Regions from separate parts of the Globicatella sanguinis genome, predicted to be linked through region 2. Evidence: riboswitches for the same ligand, from Rfam matches in the RefSeq annotation. Region 2 holds a riboswitch; the other holds the start of a gene.
The links. Region 2 has a riboswitch for S-adenosylmethionine ahead of CYJ72_RS05190 (hypothetical protein). Riboswitches for the same ligand answer to the same signal wherever they lie in the genome.

Region 1: another riboswitch for S-adenosylmethionine. It lies ahead of metK (methionine adenosyltransferase); the one in region 2 lies ahead of CYJ72_RS05190 (hypothetical protein).

What each region holds. Positions count from the first base shown of each region.
Region 1 is NZ_CP126962.1:1,001,305-1,011,546, forward strand. It holds gene CYJ72_RS04305 (IS1634 family transposase) at 1-277, shown strand, start outside; gene CYJ72_RS04310 (LysM peptidoglycan-binding domain-containing protein) at 409-2,394, opposite strand; gene mnmM (tRNA 5-(aminomethyl)-2-thiouridylate-methyltransferase MnmM) at 2,523-3,089, shown strand; gene metK (methionine adenosyltransferase) at 3,146-4,330, opposite strand; SMK box riboswitch at 4,328-4,420, opposite strand; gene CYJ72_RS04325 (hypothetical protein) at 4,498-5,292, shown strand; gene CYJ72_RS04330 (FAD-dependent oxidoreductase) at 6,044-7,402, opposite strand; gene CYJ72_RS04335 (M42 family metallopeptidase) at 7,952-8,989, opposite strand; gene CYJ72_RS04340 (alpha/beta fold hydrolase) at 9,014-10,024, opposite strand; gene mgtE (magnesium transporter) at 10,148-10,242, opposite strand, start outside.
Region 2 is NZ_CP126962.1:1,197,478-1,207,719, forward strand. It holds gene ndk (nucleoside-diphosphate kinase) at 585-986, shown strand; SAM riboswitch class I at 1,155-1,252, shown strand; gene CYJ72_RS05190 (hypothetical protein) at 1,324-1,641, shown strand; gene CYJ72_RS05195 (GNAT family N-acetyltransferase) at 1,920-2,342, opposite strand; gene CYJ72_RS05200 (AAA family ATPase) at 2,456-2,689, opposite strand; gene CYJ72_RS05205 (SWIM zinc finger family protein) at 3,197-3,715, opposite strand; gene CYJ72_RS05210 (ABC transporter transmembrane domain-containing protein) at 4,198-5,769, opposite strand; gene CYJ72_RS05215 (hypothetical protein) at 5,825-6,550, opposite strand; gene CYJ72_RS05220 (class I SAM-dependent methyltransferase) at 6,662-7,411, opposite strand; gene CYJ72_RS05225 (sensor histidine kinase) at 7,950-9,623, opposite strand; gene CYJ72_RS05230 (response regulator transcription factor) at 9,598-10,242, opposite strand, start outside.

The DNA of each region.
Region 1 (10,242 bases), 200 kb from region 2:
AGACCGCTTGAATATGCGACGGTTAAGGGTTTCTTCCGAACGGGGATTAGAAGGGAAAATATTTGTACAGTATTTAGCTTTAATTTTAGTGTCGGAACTAAAACGTCGGATGGAACAAGCAAATTTGTTTAAGGAGCATACGTTAGACGAAGTGTTAGAAGCGTTCAATCGGATTGAATGTTTTGTGCATCCTTCGTTCGGTATGACCATTGGAGAAATACTTCATAAGCAAGAAGTTTTATTTGAATCACTCCGTATAAAAATCCCGCCTCGTTAGGAGTGCGGGAATTCAGGACTAATAGGCAGAAATGGCTTGGTCATTCACCCCTATTTTATCAATAAAAAAAAGACAATATCTTTAGCGTTAATGCTTAAAGGATATTGTCTTTTAAATTACCTAAAATTTTATTAATAATTAATAACTTGTCCGACAGAAATAATCGTTGAGCCACCATTAGCTGCAATTAATGTATTCACATCGATACCTGATCGTCTTGCGATGCTATAAAGAGTATCACCGGCTACTACGGTATAACTACCAGTAGTTGACGTTACAGTTGTAGTTGGTGCTGGAGTTTCTGTTACGGTCGTCGTTGCGCTTGTTGTATCTGTTGTGCTTGTTGACGTCGTTGGTTCATTGCTAGTGTTATTATTAGCTACTGTTGAACCACTAACCACTAAACTTTGACCCGGATGTAATACCGTTCCTTCAGCTAGTCCATTGGCACTTAAAATTTGGCCAACAGTTGTTTGGTGACGGCTAGCGATTGACCATAAGGTATCTCCTGCTACAACGGTATAATTACCATTGGAAGTTGATACTGGTGTCGTCGTTGCTTCTTCTTTTTCTGTAACTGACGTCGAATCCGTTTGAGTAGTTGCTACACTTGGTATTGTAATGACTTTACCAGCTATTAAATTTTGTCCATTTTGAGCCATTAAACTTTCAACGGAAACATTGTATCGACGAGCTAATGACCAATAAGTATCGCCCGCTTTTACAGTATAGTTACCTTTAGTATTGGTTGGCGTTGAGTTAGTAGACTCTTCTTTAGGACTGTTATTTTCAGTTGATGCTTGAGTCGTTTGACCCGGAACAACTAATTTTTGTCCGACATATAAACTAGAAGAACTAGTATTATTTAAACGTTGTAATTCACCCGCACTAACACCCAATCGACGTGCTAATGACCAATAGGTGTCCCCCGCTTTAACGGTATATTGACCTTGTTGAGTAGGGGTTGTTGGCGTTTCTGGTTTAGACGTTTCTGGTTTTTCAGCTGACTTTTGTCCAGGAACAACTAATGATTGACCTACAGATAAATGGGCTGAGGTCGTGTTGTTTAATTTTTGTAATTCTGCTACACTCACACCAAACTTTTTAGCTAACTGCCAATATGAATCACCAGCCACTACTTTATAGCTACCATTAGCTGTTGATTCTGGACTAGATGGTGTTGGCGTTTCAACGGTGGTTTCTTTTTCCGTTTCATTTTTTTCTGTATTCGCTACTCCAGGAATACGAATCGCTTGACCTACAAATAAATTGCCATTCGTCGCATTATTCGCATTTTGTAATGATTTAACATCCACACCGAATTTACGCGCTAATGACCAGTAAGTGTCTCCAGCTTCAACCACATAATTGGTGGTCGTACCATTGTTAGTCGTGTTTTCTTCAGTACCACCTTGGTTGTTATTATTATTTTGATTATTATTTGACTGATTAGCTACTGTATCATAGGCAGTTAAATTGTTTTGTTGAATAATCGCGTTTAACTTCGATGCGTAAGAAGTATCCGTCGCATAACGACCGGTTAAATGGCGAGTGGCATCTTGATAGCTATTCGTTTGGCTAACACGTGCCCCTAAATAATAATTATGGCGCCAACTATTGGCACCATTATCCCCTGTTAAAATATTAGCATAATCTTGTAATGAGCCGGCATAATCATCATAACGTTTGAATGCTTCATTGGCTACATAATAATTGCCAGTACCATCATCTTCTAAAGTGTCCATATTAACGGTATTATCAGATGAGCTTCCTTTAATCCCAAATAAATTATGATATGGCGCTCTTGCTAAGGTAGAATTTCCCCATCCAGATTCTAATACGGCTTGAGCGATCATAACAGATGCATATAAATCATTAGAAGCGGCAATTTTCTTAGCACTATCTGTGACAAGGTTTAAAAATTCACTCTTACTTAATCGTGTATTAGATGTCGTTTGAGCCATAACATTAGATGGCTTCGTTGTGGATTCAATAAATGCTGCCGTTGAAAACATAATTAATCCAATATTAAAAGCTTTACGAATTTTTTTCATTCGTTCAACTTGTTTATTTCTCTGTTGTTTCTTTACTGTAACGCGTCTAGATTGAACTGGCACTCGATTCGCCTCCTAAATTATATTCATGTTTTATTCTAACCCAAATTAAGTTATAATTATAGGGATTCCGATGATTTATCGTTAAAGCTTAATGATTGTAATATAATTGAAACACGAGGAGAGTTGTTATGAAAAATGCTTTACACTTTAGCCATCAACTGCTAGCAGATTTAATTCAACGTTTCCCTAATGGCACTTATATTGATGCTACCTTAGGTAATGGCAATGATACTCATTTTATAATCAATCAACCTCATTTTAAAGGACATGTTTATGGCTTTGATATTCAAAAACAGGCCATTCTCAATTCCAGTGCAAAACTTGAGTCGCATCCAAAATATCAATTAGTCAGTTTAATTGAAAAGAGTCATGATCAGATAGAAAAGATAATCAGCGAACCAACCATTGCTGGAGCTATCTTTAATTTAGGGTATTTACCTGGTGGTGACCATGACATTACCACTCATTTTCATAGTACACTGTCGGCTATTGAACAGATTGCCGAAAAATTAGTTAAAAGAGGTCAGATTTTATTAGTGATTTATTCTGGGCATCCAGCAGGTATGATTGAAAAGCAAAAATTATTCGATGTCTTATCGACATGGTCTCAAAAAGAATACCAAGTCCTACAATATGAATTTATTAATCAACAAAATCAGCCACCCATGTTATTAATAATCGAAAAAATTAAATGAAAAATAAACGTAGACTATGATAAAGTACCATCCCCTTATCTAGTCTACGTTTTATGTTATGCGTTAATAGCTGCTTTTAAAGCCTCTACTTTATCTGTTTGTTCCCAAGGTAATTCAATATCACGACGACCAAAATGTCCATAAGCTGCGGTTTGAGCATAAATTGGTCGTAATAAGTCTAACATTTCGATGATGCCTTTCGGCGTTAAGCGGAATGTTGAGCGAACAGCAGCAATTAATTTACTTTCTGTTATCTCACTGGTATTAAAGGTATCAATTGAAATCGAAACAGGTTCGGCCACCCCAATCGCATAAGCCAGTTGGACTTCACAACGCTTAGCTAAACCAGCTGCTACAATATTTTTCGCAATATAGCGAGCGGCATAACTGGCTGAGCGGTCGACTTTCGTTGCGTCTTTCCCTGAGAAAGCTCCTCCACCATGTCGTGCATAACCACCATATGTATCGACAATAATTTTACGTCCTGTTAGGCCTGAGTCACCTACTGGGCCACCAATAATAAATTTACCGGTTGGATTGATAAAATATTTCGTTTCATCATCTAATAATTCAGACGGAATAATCGGTTTGACGACATGGGCAATCACATCATCATGAATTTGTTGTAAAGTCACGTCCTCTGTATGTTGCGTTGATATGACAATAGTATCGACTCTTTGCGCTACTCCCGTTTCATCATACTCAATGGTGACTTGTGTTTTGCCATCGGGTCCTAAATAATTTAACTCGCCTGATTTACGAACTTCAGCTAATTTTAATGCTAATTGGTGACTAAGTGAAATCGGAAGTGGCATTAATTCTGGTGTTTCATCCGTAGCATAACCAAACATCAATCCTTGGTCACCCGCTCCGATTTCGATTTCTGAATCTTGATCACGGGTTTCAATCGCATTGTTGACTCCTTGAGCAATATCGGGTGATTGCTCGTCTAGTGAGACCAATACCGCTACAGTCTTCGCATCGAACCCATATTGTTGTTTATTATATCCTATCTCATCAATTTTTTGACGAACGATTTGTTGGATATCAACATACGCAGAAGTAGTAATTTCTCCAAACACTAATACTAAACCGGTATTAACCGCAGTCTCGCACGCAACCCGAGCATTTGGATCTTGCTCTAAAATGGCATCCAAAATCGCATCACTAATTTGATCGGCAATTTTATCTGGATGTCCCTCGGTTACTGATTCTGACGTAAATAATCTTTTTTCTGTCATTTTTCTTTCCCCCATTATTTCATTTTGGTTACAAGGCATTTTCACTTTGAAGAAAGTGAACCCTATCGGGAATTTTGAGTTGTAACATTATCGATTATAACTTAAAATAGAGATAATGAATAGCTTTTTATAAAATTATGTCGATATTCAGAAGGGATTTGTTACTTATGACTACTTTTATCAAGTTGTTACAAAACCCCCTTGTCAAGATTTTTTTAGCACCATTTACTTTGATTGGTGTTGGAACAATCGTGGGGTTGAGTTCAGCTGCATCACCAAACTGGATAAATGCTCTTTTACTATTTGTGATAGTTGTCAGTTCACAATTAATTGATCATTATTTTCACCAGCGAAATGTACAACGGAATCACAAAAGTACACCTGAATTTATCTTATATGTTTGTGAAGGTATTTTAATCATCACATCGGTTATTTTTATTTTAAGAAATAACTGGATTATTAATTTACTGTTACTTTTATATATTGCCTATATTCATTTTCAATATATACCTTTTCCAATTGTGAATACATTTTATCAATATATTTTGACCATCTTTTTTAATGCTTTTATTTTAAATACGGTAGCATACTATAGTCAAACGACGAGTATCACTACCAATTTTTTACTGTTATTGATTCCTCTTGCGTTAATTACAGCAGGCATCACGATTGAAATCAATCACTTACGCTATTTATTAATTACTAGAAAGAAACAATCGACACTGTATCATTGGACCGGCATTGGATTAGCGATTGTAGCCATATTTGCTGGCGTATATTTCACTTTACCAAGCCAATCTTATTTTTTAGCACAAATTGCTTATGTTTTCATTACATTATTTAGTATTATTCCTGCTATTGTGCAAGTAGATAATGAAAAACAACGTCAAAATAAAATTAATTATTTGAGTACCGCTTTATTAATTTTTAGTATTTTTTATAGTCTAGCGATTGTTTTCTAAATCGGTTTTAAAAGTGGACCAACAGTAGAAATTCAAATGATTTTGCTTGGTCTGTTCACCGCTACAAAGTTGAGAATGGGCCAGAAGTAGAAAAACGAATGATAATTGACGACATACTTCAAGTTAAGGCTTAACCTCTAACTAAAATCGTGATTTCGTTTAAACGAAAATCTTAAAAAATATAAACAACAGGCAACCGATACTTTTTCGGCTGCCTGTTTATTTGTCTTAGGAAACTAAATTGGGAGTAGACCAGAAGTAGAAAATTGAATGATTTTCGCTTCGTCTGTCCACCCCCGCACAGTTGAGTAGGTCTCAATCAAGTCTATAAGACGCAGGTTGAGACCACTCAACCACTGCGCTATTAATTACCAAGCAAACACTTAGTTGAATTTATCCAATTTATGCCTAACCTCATTAAGACGCAGTTTGAGGCCACTCAACCACTGCGCTTTTATTTAGCGAACAATCACTTGATTGAATTTATCAAATTTATGCCTTACCTATTTAAGACGCAGGTTGAGGCCACTCAACCACTCCGCTATTAATTAACGAACAATAATTTTGACTAAATTTATCAACTTTATTCCCAGCCTCTCGCTCAGCTAGTTCCGCCAGAATGAGTAGAATCTATATAATCTAGTATGATTAGTTTGTTTTTCTTCACGATACTTATTATCAGTCAATATAAAAAGACTAGGCAGACATTCAATCGTTCTACCTAGTCTAATAATTATTTTAATGAGTTAGATTAGTTTTCTTCTGCTAATTTACGTTCTTGTTCTACTGCTGCTTGAGCTAAGATGTTTAAGTAGTTCCAAGGACGGTCGAATACTGGTTGGAAGAAGAAGTCAACATAAGCCAAGTCTTCGATAGTCATTTTGTTTTGGATTGCTAATGATAATGTGTTAGCTGATGCTGTACAGTCGTATTTAGACATGATTTGTCCACCGACGATACGGCCAGTTCCTACTTCATATACTAATTTCATGTATAATTTTTCGTTAGTTGGCATAAATTCTGGACGGTAGTTATCTTCAACATACACTGAACGAGTTTCTAAACCAAAATGTTTTGCTGAACCTTCGTTTACCCCTGTTGAACCAATGTTCCATCCGAATAAATGTAATCCTGAAGTAGATTGAGTTCCACGGTAAGCAACTTTATCGCCGTTAATGTTTTTACCTACTAATGATCCCATACGTACAGCATTAGTTGCTAATGGAATGTATGCATGTCCACCATTTGGGTTATAGTTAACAGCTGTAGAGTCACCTGCAGCAAATACATCAGGATGAGAAGTTTTCATGTAGTTATCTACAATAATAGCACCATTTGGTAATGTTTCTAATTGGTCTTTTACTAAATCTGTATTTGGACGGAAACCAACACACACAATTACCATGTCTGCATCGTATTCAGCGCTGTCGGTAATAACTTTAGTAACTTTACCATTTTCTCCTTCGAATCCTTTAACCATTTGGTTTAATTGAACATTTACATTACGATCACGTAAGTCTTGTTCTAAAATATCAGTAAACTCAGCATCTAAATATTTATTTAAGATACGATCTAAACCGTCGATTAAAGTAACTTCTTTACCTTCTAAAGCAAATGCTTCTACTAATTCGATACCAATATAACCACCACCGATAACGACTACTTTTTTAGCGTCTGTTTTACGAGTAAAGATTTCTTGTGCTTGACGATAATTTTTACATAATAAAACATTTTCTAAATCGAAGCCTGTGAATGGAGGTAAAATTGGCCATGAACCAGTTGTTAACACTAATTTATCGAATGTTGTTTCAAATTCTTCTCCAGATTTTAAATTTTTAACATTTAATTTTTTAGCATCTAAGTCAACATTTGTTACATCATGTTCCATGTTTACATCCGCACCTAAAGATTTTAATTCTTCAGGATTTGAATAGAATAATCCTTGAGGGTCTTTAACAACGCCACCAATGTATAATGCAATTCCACAAGATAAGAATGATACATTATCATTACGTTCATAAATAACAACCTCAGCACCTGGGTTTTCATTTAAGATTGTTTTTACTGCTGCTGTACCTGCGTGAGTACATCCAATAACTACTACTTTCATCATATACCTCCTATTTTTTACACACAATGATATGATTACATTGTTTATCATACCACATATTTCACAAAAAAAAAGCTTATTTGTTATTAAACATTTTTATTAATTAAGCACTAGAAATATTGTTATATCAATACTTGAAATCCTTTTCTTTAGATTTCACTAATGAGTATTATTTTGAATTTAAAATTAAATAGTCTGGGTTTTCACAAACTTTTCAATTGGATTGCGTTATTTCTTAATTCCTTTTGTGCAATAATTGCCAAAAAACAGTTAAAAATTGCATATTAGAATGATTATCAATAATCAAGATTATTGCATTTCACAAACTAAAGCATTTTTAACTGTTCATTATCTATTATTATATTGGCTGATTACAATTCGTAATTTTTTTATTAAATTTCACTGCTCAAGGCATTTACTTATTTTAGCTAGCTTATTTTAAAAAAAGCACAGCCCTTATTTAACTAAAATGCTGATAAGGACAACGGATTAGTGATTTCTCAGAGCAAGGGGCACTAAGTCATTATCTCACTTTAAGAGCAACAGCTCTTATTTAACTAACTCACTTCTCAGATACGCATCCACTAATTTTTCGGTTGCTACAATCGAATCCATATGCGTTCTTTCATACGAATGACTCGATTCAATTCCCGCACCTAATAAGGCATGTTTAATATCCGTTCCTGCACGCATGGCCGCCGAAGCATCGCTACCATAATAAGGATAAATATCTAATTTGTATGGGATTTCTTGGGCTTTGGCTAAGGCTACTAAATGTTGACGGAAATTATAATGGTAAGGGCCAGAAGCATCTTTAACACAAATTGAAACGGTATACTCATCAGTTTGTTGATCATCTCCCATCGCTCCCATATCAACCGCTAAAAACTCAACGGTCTTAGAATCAATGCTACTGTTGGCACCATGTCCTACTTCTTCAAAGACACTGAACATAAAATGGGTCGTATGAGGTAAAACAATTTTATCGTCTGCATAAACTTTTAACAGTTTTAATAAAATAGCAGCTGAGACTTTATCGTCCAAGAAGCGTGACTTAACAAAGCCCTCTTCCGTAATAATGGTCCGTGGATCAAAAGAAACAAAGTCGCCAACTTCAATTCCTAGAGCTCGTGTTTCTGCTTCATTCGTCACTTTTGCATCGAGACGCACTTCCATATTATCTTGGGTACGTTCGGCTGTTCCGGCATCACGGTAAACATGGGTACTTGTTTGATGAATTAAAATAGTGCCACTGACTGTTTGTTGGTTACTGGCCATATGAACGATGCAATTTTCTCCTTCTATCATATTCCAAGGGAAGCCACCTATTTTATCTAGTTTCAAACGTCCATCCGGTTTAACCGCACGTACAATGGCTCCTAAAGTATCAACATGTGCCGTTATTGTACGATGCTCTTGGGTATTTTGTCCCTCAACCGTCACGATTAAGTTCCCTTTTGGTGTTCGTCGAAAGTCATAGCCTAATTCTGTGACTGTCTTGGCTAAATAATCCACTACTTCATTGGTATAACCTGTTGGTGAAGGAATTGCTAATAAGTCTTCTAAATAATTAATTGTTTGTTTCATCCGTTATCTTACTCCTTACATCAATCAATTCGTTTTTCGATAAAACGAAAGTATATCTTCAAACACAGTATCGGCATCTTTTTCATGAATGATTTCATGCTTCATATTCGGATATTGTTTTAATACTAAATGACGGTATCCTGCTTTCGTTAGACGGCGTGCAGAATCATCAATCCCGTCTGAGCCGCCGGTAATGAGCGTATCGTCGGCTCCATTTAATACTAGAATTGGCAAATCTGAGTGTTTCGCTTTAAACTTCTTCGGATAATTTAAGAGACGATTCAACTCAAACATCGTTAAATTACCACCATTGGTAAATTGTTCCATTCCTAAAGGATCATTTGCAATCGTTTGTAAATGTTGCTGGTTATAAGCAATCCAATCGAGTTCCTTAGGTAATACATTCAGGATTGAACTTGAAGCTTTTTCGCCACGATAAAAGCCAATTAGTTTTGCCAACGTAATACCAGCACCAACCATTGGATTATAAGGCGGTACACCTGTCAAAATTAACTTGTCAATCCGCTGATCATTTTCCAATAAATAAGCTCTAGCTAGCATTGAGCCCATCGAATGCCCAAACATATAGACTGGTACTTCAGGATACAATTGATTAATAAAATCGGTCACTAGTACTAAATCATTTAAGAGTTCTTGAGTACCATTCATAAACCCTTTAGGATATTTATCCGTTACCGAACGCCCATGGCCACGATGGTCATTAGCCACTACGGCAAAACCTTGTTGAGTTAATTTTTTTATCAAATTTGCATAGCGTTCTTGATGTTCCATCGCACCGTGGACCAGTTGAACAACAGCTTTAGGTTTTTCAACATGATACACTTTAGTAAATAAAGGAAAATTACCGTTCGCTAATAAAAAATATTCCGTCTGATTCGTCGCTACTTGATTACTGGTAATAATTTGAACCCCTTTGGTCGCCTTTCTGTTATGATGTTTACCTAAGAAATATAAATGTGGTAACACGCCGGCCATCATGGTACTAGCTCCTAATACTTTTGCGGTTTTCTTCATGGATTACCCTCCTTTAATTTAAAAAATAAGAGTCAGCAAGGGAATGAGCGAATGGTTGACAATCGACTGATTGCTGTTTCATTTGCCATGCCTCATTGTCCACTCTTAATAAAAATCTTGTATTTAACGTAAATAATTCATAAAAGCTGATGCAATTGTAAAATAAATAAACACGGAAGTTAAGTCACTAAGCGTTGAGATGAACGGTCCACTGGCAA
Region 2 (10,242 bases):
ATTTTGAGACACAAAAACAGCCTTTTTTGAATGTTATTTTCATTTTCATAAATTTTAGAAAAATACTTCGCTAAACTTTATATATTCTTAATAATTAAGCAAAATGTGTCTCAAAATGAGACACGGGCTTGTGAATGAAAATAACCAGAATAAAATGATCCATTTTACTTGTAATTTTAAATTCGTTTCACAAGCAACCTGAATAATAACTAAAAAACGTCCTCAAAAATCGAATACTATTTAATGTATTATTGGTTTTCTAATTCACAATATTTCCCGTTGTTTTATTAAAACTATTTTTTCGAAACTCAAAACTAAAATACTATGGGGAGTTAACCAGCACCTACTAACGATTTTGGTATCAAGCAATTGCTGACGTCTTATTGCACGCAATCCATCGTCATGGCGTTAGAAATCGTGTTGCCATAATCATATCTCAGTACACAGCTGTTCTAAATTTTGATAAAGGCACACACGTGACATAACCTGGCATCATAAATGAATATGCTAGCACCATATCAAAGGCATTATCATCACTTTCTTGGTATAATAATGAAAATAAGGTTTAGGAGAGTGATTAAATCATGAGTCAACAAACATACATCATGTTAAAACCAGACTGCTTGAAGCGCGGCTTGATGGGAGAAGTGATTTCGCGGATTGAAAAGAAAGGATACCGTATGGTACAAGCCAAATTAATGACCCTTGACGCATCGATTATTGCCGAACATTATGCTCATCTGATCGACAAACCTTTTTATCCTAGGCTCGAACAGTTTATGTTATCAGGCCCTGTCTTTGGCATAGTGGTAGAAGGGGAAGAAGTAATTCAAGGCATGAGAGCCATGATGGGACCAACGAATGTCTTTGAAGCGGCACCCGGTACGATTCGTGGAGACTATGCAACGGATGTCACTTATAATCTGATTCATGGATCAGACTCGCCTGAAACAGCTAAAGTAGAAATTAACCGATTTTTTAACTGATAATAAGCGACGTTCAAACGCAACAATAGTCTGTTCTACGTCGCTATCGAAGTAACTGCGTTGAAGTTTATTATTTAGCCAATTTAAAACGACTTTCATCTAACGTAAAAAATAAACATTGAAATATCGCTTAATAAATGATAATATCAATATACAATTAAAAATCACAACTTATCCAGAGCAAGCAGAGGGAATTGGCCCCATGACGCTTCAGCAACCTACCATTGGCAAGGTGCTAAATCCAACTCGAAAGAGATAGATGAGTCGAACCCAGTTATTTGGCACGACGAATCTCGTTGTGCTTTTTTAATTGAATAAATAACTAGGAGTGGTTCGTTTGTTACCAGAAATGAAGAGTAGTTTTGACGAGTTTATTAAAGGAATCAAAAAGTTTGATATTATGCCACATTTAAGATTTCGAAGAAGTCAGAGTGGTGATGTTACTGAACATGATTGGGTATTTCTAGTCAATACGCGCCCACCGCATAATGGGGCTCATCTTGGTCGTTGCTGTACCTGTTGTATTGGCAATGGCAGTATCAATGATTACGATCATTTCAAAGAATCTTTTAGCTATGAAGAATACGAAACGATTGTAAATCTGTTATTCGATTATATTTATACTGACTCTCAGCATAAATCCATTCAGCCATAATCCGACTCATCAAGAAAGAGGGTTTAAGTACAACGCTATTGAGCATGCCACTTAGACTCTCTTTTTGTGTTGAAATATTTTTTGTAGAGACATAGCTTTTGTTGTTTAGCCAGATACAATTCCATTATCTTAAGCAGTGGCAAACAGTAGAAAATCGATTGAATTTTGCTTCGTTTGTTTGCTCTCTGTTTACGGTATTATCTTGAATTTTTTATTTTATCTAACCTCGAGATGCCCATAAGTCTGATTATGTTCTATACCGGTTAATCCGTAAAATCTTAAGCTTTATACTGCATTAAAAGTTCCAGATTATTGGTGACTTCATCCATCTCCTGTGAGATAGTCGTTAATCCTTCACGTTTATAGAATTTTACGGCACTCTCATTTTCATGATATACCGTAAGCAGCAATTCTTGACGAAGCCCTTTTACATAATCTAGTAATTGCTTGCCAATGCCTTTAGAACGCATACTCTTATCTACAAAAATCCCCGTAAGATAATTATCTTGCAACCCAACGAAGCCTACAATTTTATTCTCATATTCATAAACATAGATTTCAGCACCTAACAGTTGTTCTTTAACCATTGGTGCATTAGCTATCCAATATTCGCGATTTATAAAGTGATGTGACTCAAGATTGCTATCAAGCCAAATTTTCATCACTTGATCAAGATCTTCTAATTTAAACCCTCTAATCATCTTCAATTCCTACTTTCTGTGGTACTAATTTACTGGCTTTAGACTGGTACTATGTATGGATTACAAATAAGCTATTTCGCTAATTCCTCCTAGGTATTAATACCGCGGTTTCCCTAGCTGACAGCTTGTAAATGAAGCGCTACACTATCTTGAAATTTTAAAGTATCTAGATTTTCAAAATTCAAATAAATAATCTGTTCTTCAGTTACTCCATTTTCTATTAGCCAATCCTTATATTGAAACATAATGGTAGACTTTCCAGACCTTCTAACACCTGTAATGACTTTTATTAAATCTTTATTCTTCCATTCTTTTAACCAGTTAAGTTCTCGTTCTCTGATTATCATTATTTTTCTCCCGTGGTATACTTTTATTTCACAACAATTATATCACCATAAGGGGGGGTATTTAAACATAACCCCAAACTTCATCTCCCTAAAGGAGGTATATATGATTTTTTATTAACATATCGCTATCAGAGAAGTAGATGATTGTGACATAACTCTCATTTTAAATTTTCTCTCAAACTATTTTAGTATCCTAATAGAATGAGAATTATCGATTGGTGAAGTATTATTTTCTAAAAATAAGATCTTTATCATACAATTAAAATATTGAAGTGCTCGAAAAAAAGCTGGGAAAAAACTGAATAGTTTTGGTCCCAACTTATCTTCTAATTAATTAACTGTTCGGTGATTACGTGTCCTTAAGTTACATTCTTCGAATATATTTAAATCCTACTCAAATGCGCCAAGGTAGGCAGACGAAGTTAAAATCCTTTGATTATCAACGCTTATTCTTTCTATCTACGGTATTGCCCATTATTTGCACTTTTTAAATACTTACACTATTTATTAATAATAATAGTCATCGTAATCATAATCATCTTCATAATCCGGGAAATCACGATCAAATTCATTTAAAAGGGCTTCGATTAATTTTTCTCTGACCTGTTCAACACTAAGACTATTTACATAAGCTGTAATTTCTTTAAGCTCTTTTTGTCGCTCTTTTTGATATTCCTTTTCCCATTCATTGTATGCATCTTCTTTTGCTTTTTTCTCTTCTTCTATCTCTGCGATAATGGCATCCGCTTGTTTAGGAAAATAGTAGAAGTATAATGCTACCATATGCTTACAAACCACTCTTCTCCCATTAGCAAACGGGCAATTACATTTTGACTTTCTGGGATGATTAATATCAATTGAAACATGATACACATTTTCATTAGAGCCTTTAACTTCCCCTTTATAGATACCCTCGCCACAACAAGTTCCATTTAAAACAGCCTTATTTTGATGGTAGGAAATTCCTCTATGAAAAGACGCATTACTTGCCAAATGAACGAGTTTCAACTCTTCCCAAATACTCATATATCCACCTCAATTTTTCAAATATTATTAATTTTTCTTGTTAAAAAAGCTCATTCTTTCTACAAAATCCTTCACCATTGGACACAAATCGACTCGAGATAGATGCGTTTTTCTGTTCATTTCAAGGAATGGATTTTCGTATTTCCCCCTATCCACATAGTAAGATTACTCTCTATGCGTATAGGTACCACCCTATTTACCAAACGCAATCCATCATCGACTTCTTAAACTCAATTCTTTTCCCTTTACTAATATTTCACAACCTCACCAAATTGATATTCACGGTTTTTTACATAAGTGAAAATTTGATAAAGGTTATTTGAATGAAAATGACCAAAGTCACAGTTTGCTCCACCATTTTGCATTATGCCATAACCTGATGCATCATATACCGTCGTGAAGGCTTTAATCATTCTTCGAGTTACGCTGGTAATTTCTTGCATATAAGCGTCAGGAAGAGTGTGGCTTACTATATTTTAGCATTAGATCAACTGATCCAAATCCAGCACTTGGTCATATTTACTAAGATTGCTCGAATCTCTGTGTGTAATATTAATCAAGCAAATATCAACTTGATCAAGCAAATAATTTTCGATTCGATGGTAATTCTCTTTATCTAAGGCTGATAATGATTCATCCAAAATGATAAATTTCTTATTTTGCAAGAGGGCTCGAATGATTATCATACGTTGCTTCTGACCGCCAGAAAGATTGCCGTCTTCAATAATCAACTCGTCCCAATCATTAAACCTCTCATCCAAACCAAATTGTTCTAACAATTGTTGAGTCAATTCAACCGGTAAATCCCGATATAAGTGTAAATTATTTAATACTGTATCCGCAAAAATAATCGAATGTTGTGATATTAAGCCGATATGGTCTTGAACTTCTTGGTAACTGACTTGCTGACGATCCATATGATTGTATAGAATGGTTCCTTGGTCCGGATCAAGATTTTTTGTAATCAAATAAGCTAAAGTAGATTTTCCTTTACCACTACTGCCGACAATCAGGTACTTCATCCCTCGTTCAAATTGATAATTAAAATCTTCAAAAATCTTTTGATGGTTAATCGAATATGCGAGATTTTGAATATCAATCTGCTGCAACGACTCTATATGAGTAGTTGTTGGAGCATCGTCAGTTGCACGTTCACCCTGTGCATCGTACTTTTGTTTAATGTCTTTGACAGAGTGGATGCTTGATAAATTATCCGCAATCAAATTGACTGGCATTTCAAGTTCATTAGACAAAGCAATAATCGAAGCCAGTGCCCCAACGGTAATCGAGCCATTTAAGACTTGTCGTCCTCCTACCAATAAAATGCAGACCACACACCCATAGAAAAATAAGCCTATCAATACATTAATCAGCGCCGTAAGTTTTACACCTTTTTGATCAGCTTGATTAACCTCATCATATTTTTCATTCACTTTATCCGCAAAAATATTTGATGTTCTAAAGTTTTTAATATCTAAAAGACCTGTTACAAAATCCTTCAAATAAGTATTATAGATGGATTGATTTTTAGAAAGTTGGTTTTTGTTCTTACGCGTTTGATGTTTGAACACATAAGGAATCAAAATCGGAAAAATCGATACAATAATAATTAATCCCGCTGTTAATGGATCTAACGAGAACAACGCCATACAAGCAATAATAAATGTGATAACTCCTTGGTACAAAGAAATAATCGCATCATAATGAAAAGTCTTAATTTTATCGATGTCATTGTTCAAAATGGAGAGGTACTCACCACTGGATTTACTTTTATAATCCAAAAAATTAAGATTATAAAGCTTAGTAATAATTGTCTTGTGAATCGATAAGCCAACCTGATTAAGATATCGCGTATTAAAATATTGTCTAAAATATTCAATGACTAATAATAAGACCATAATCAACATCATCCATAAAATATTATTCATAAATGCGGTCTGATTTTGATGTGTCAGCGCATCAATAATGAATTGAATCTGATAACTGAACAGTACATTTAATGTTGATACTGCTGTAATACAGACTAAAACTAAAATAAATAAAATTTTTCGCATTTTTGTATCCTTTGTAATGCTTTTTGATTGTTTGATTAATTCGAATAAGTTAAATTTAATTCCCACTGCTCTCATAGATCCATGTATCAAAAGTCTCCGTATTCTCAACATCGAACAGATTTTTTAAGGCCATCGTTGCCCAATCCGTATTATCTGCTTCAAAATTAATCGACGGATAAACCTCAAAGAGCATATTCACAACTGTTAATGCAAACCGTACAAATGTCTTTTCATCAATCGAACTGACATAAGCAATTTCTTCATCTTCTACGAATGCAGCGTGTTGGATTTCATCATTGTTCTTTACATAGAGAACTTCATCAGGTATTAACGCTATAAAATCTTCCAATGGTGAAGTTAAAGGGTTAATCGCTTCATGAGCTACTTGATAGTATTCAAAAAGTAGTTCGCAACAAGCTAAGTAGTCCGCATCCCCACGATTGGCTTTGAGCATCTTCATCTGTTGAAAAGATTTCCTTGGAATCAAATCATCCTTTTCAACTTGTAATTCATGACATTTCCTTACCTTTTTAAATCCTTGTGCCTCTAAGAAATGAGCTTTCTTAGTTTCGGAAGAAGCTATCATAGCTTGTAGAGGGCACTTCTTTTCGTCTGCAATCGTCTGTAAAATCGACGCATCGCTAATCTTTTCATTTTCATTCAAATCAAATTGAATATAACAATTCCTCAAATGATGTTGATTGCGATAGGTCTTGATTGTAGCTAATATCTTTCCGCATTCCTCTATTTGATACTTGTTATCATGCTCAGTAATATTCATACAATTATTGACTCCTCTAAATGAGTGGATATATAGTGTGAAAGCAATCAGGCTTTCTAAAAAGGCTCTATCCACCCTATTACAAGGAGCCTTTTATTTTTAACGTTCAAATTAATTATTGAGGACGATTACAGCGCAATATGATAGACAATCTGACAATGACGCTTGTGGATGGTACTGCATTGCCTGATAATCCATTCTTCCTTCTGGATATAGCGATAGGACTTCGAATCCTGCTTCATTAGCCATTCGCTCGAAGTCTTCTGGTAAGTAACATTTCAACCGTTGAGTGTACTTTTCATCCGTGCCTTCCCTCTTCCAGATATCAATCATTTCATGCGCAGCCTCATCATAGTAATAATGATGTGAGACATCCTCGATTAAAGGTAATGTGACACCATCTGCTTTCCGCCAATGATTCGGATTATAGACTTCAATATATGCTTTTCCGTCTGGTTTCAGCCATTCTTTAATCCGTTTTAATAACTTCAACTGATCCGCATCCGCGCCAATACCAAACCCATCTAAATAATAGACTAAATCGAATTGCGACTGGGCATCAAATTGATAAAAATCTTCCCTTAAAAAATTGACCTGCGCTGCATACTTCGCTTGATTCTCGAGCGCAATTTGGTGCACCGTAGGCTCAAAGTCAATAGCTGTCACCTCAACATCCAAATCACTCAAAGAAATGGCAGCCAAGCCCACCCCACAACCTAACTCCAAGGCAGTAGCGGGTCGGTCAGATAGTCGCTCTAACATGGTATGAACGGTCGATTGATAATCTTCTACCGAAAGTTCCCGATATGCTGCTTGTAACATCTTTTGCGTCTCATAGTAAAATGTTTGATTTTCTTGCATAAAGTTTCCTCCCTCTTAACAAAGTTGTTATTTCAATAGTTTACTCCACTTTAGCATAGTACCTTTTTTAATACAATGATTGCATCTTTTTACTAACTTCTTGCATAATTTGTGTTATAATACTCATGGATAATCCTCTACCTTTCTGTGTGTTTTAGCTACTTACAGTATAGCAGAGGATTATCTTTTTTGCTTTTAGCTGACCAACAGTTATTTTACACTAAGTATTTTTACATAAGACCCCTCACCCTTGGGAGTGACAACTAAGTGAGTTGCGCATCATCTGTCCGCGCCCCGTTTAGTAAGGCCTTGAAGTTGTTAATGAATGCTACTCAACCACTGTTCTTATCATTAACGTCTTGTCACTCATTATATTAATTTTCCCCAATCTTCATTCATCTTTTTTATCCAGGATAACAGAAAACGAATAAACCCTCTATATACAAAACAAAAAGACCAAACAACATTTCGTTGCTTAGCCTTTCAAGAACATCATTCAGCTAATTAAAAAGTCATGCCTTAATGTTCGAATACTTCCCTATAAACTCAATCGATATTCCACTACCGTGAGATCATCTTGTCGATACATTATGATACCGTATTGGTTACCACAGAGAATCTTAATTCTTTGTTCTACATTCTTCATTCCGATGCCACCCAGTTTTGTTTTGATCCGATTTTGATGGTCTCTTTCAAAGTCTACCCCATTATTTGCTACTTTAATGATCAAGTCTTCATTCTCAATATAAGAAGTAATTTTGATGAATGATTTTGTTTTTTTAGGCTTGATGCCATGATAAATGGCATTTTCTACAATGGGCTGCAATATTAATTTAGGGACCATTATTTCAGGTGTATGTTGCTCGAGTTCCAATAGGTATTCAAACTTATCGTCATAGCGAACTTTTTGGATGTCCATATAATTTTGAACATGCTCTATTTCTTTGGCTAAAGGGATGAAATCTTGATTAATACTCAAGGTACTTCTTAAAATCATCCCTAACGCTTTCGTGACCTCAATTGCTTTTTCATTTTCACCAAATTCGATGAGCCAAAGTATCGTGTCTAAAGTATTATAAATAAAGTGTGGATTGATTTGGCTCTGCAAAGCTTTCAACTCAAAGTTTCTTTTTGCATTTTCATTTTCTTCGATATTTTTGGTCAGCATTTTAATCCGTTCTAATAATAAATTATACTCTTTTTTCAAAGTATGAATTTCAATCGAATCGCTGTCTTCAATCTCTATCTTTGAAAATCTCTCATCGACCTTTTTCATTTCTTCAGCTAAATTTGTAATTGGCTTACTAATCCATTGAGAAATAAGGATGGATAAAGCCACCGTTAAGATTAAGATAATCACAGACCAAGTCACTGTATTTTCAATTAATTTCTTTTGAAGCTCATCAATTTGTTCGGTTGAAGCCACACCTACTAGTAACCAATCGGTATTGGGGATGTAAACATGCGCTCCAACAAACCCTTTATCTAAGGATTTCATTCTGTTATTAATCAGTTGTAAATATTTATCTTGTTCTACCAATGAGCTGGTATCCATCTGATTGGAGTCGAATAATAATTTTTCTTCTGAAGTGGTAATAAAAGTATACCCTTTTTCACCAAAATTAATCGCTGATACATAATCTTCAATCAATTTATAGGACAGATCAATCACCACATACCCTAGCACTTCCTTATCTTTGACGATCTGATGACTAATGGATATAACGCGCTCGGTTTTATTCATTGAAAATCCTTTGTGATTTTCCGTTGTGACCATGGCCATGTTATTTGATTTTTGGAGGTTTTGATACCATTCCAAATCATTCATATTATCCGACAGTTCAAAATCGATGGCAGAGGATGAAATCAAATTACCACTCTTTGAGATGACAAATATCCTCTTAATTAATTGGTCATTTTGTTCAATTAAATCAATAATGTTTTGAATTGAATCGCTACTGGACTGATCTAAATTTTCAATTTCTGGTGTCATAGCTAGTACACTTGAAATGCCTTTTATTTTTTCTAAATAAGAGGAAATATAAGTACTAGCATTTTTTAATTGCTGCTCTGTTTGTTGGTACTTGCTGTCCTTTAAGATAGTGACAGAATAAGTGTAATGGCGATACGACAAAATCGTTACCAATAATATGGAAATAACGAAGAAATAAACGCTTATTTTCGTGCTAAATTTTCTCAGTTGATTTTTCATCGGTTAATCCTTGCTTAAACTGCTTTGGCGTTATATTGTAATATTTCTTAAATTTGGTCAAAAAATAATTCACATCTTCAATTCCTATCGTTTTAGCTATTTCATAATTTTTCATATCCGTTGAAAGGAGCAGAATTTTCGCCTTTTCCATTCGTTTCTTATTGATATAATCTTGAAAAGGAATACCATAGATTTTTTTAACTAGCACACTTAAATAGTTGCTGTTATAGCCAATATCTTCGGCCATTTTATTCAAGGAAAGCTCGATATCAAATAAGTTTTCTTCAATATATTCCTTAATTTGCTTATTTTCCTCATCAATTTCGATGGTTTCAGTTTGCTCTATATTTTTTATGGATTGTCCTTTTCTTAGATGATCAATTTGATCTATCGCATTTTTCAAAATATATTCAATGTCTTTTTTAGAAATAGGCTTTAATAGATACTCATCAACTTTTGCCCGGATAGCTGTTTGTGCATATTCAAAGTAATCATATCCGGTCAGAATAATCAGATAGACATTAGGATTATTTTCTTTAATTATTTTTGCAGCGGTTAATCCATCCATTTCAGGCATATTGATATCCATCAAAACAATATCAGGTTGATGAGTATTAGC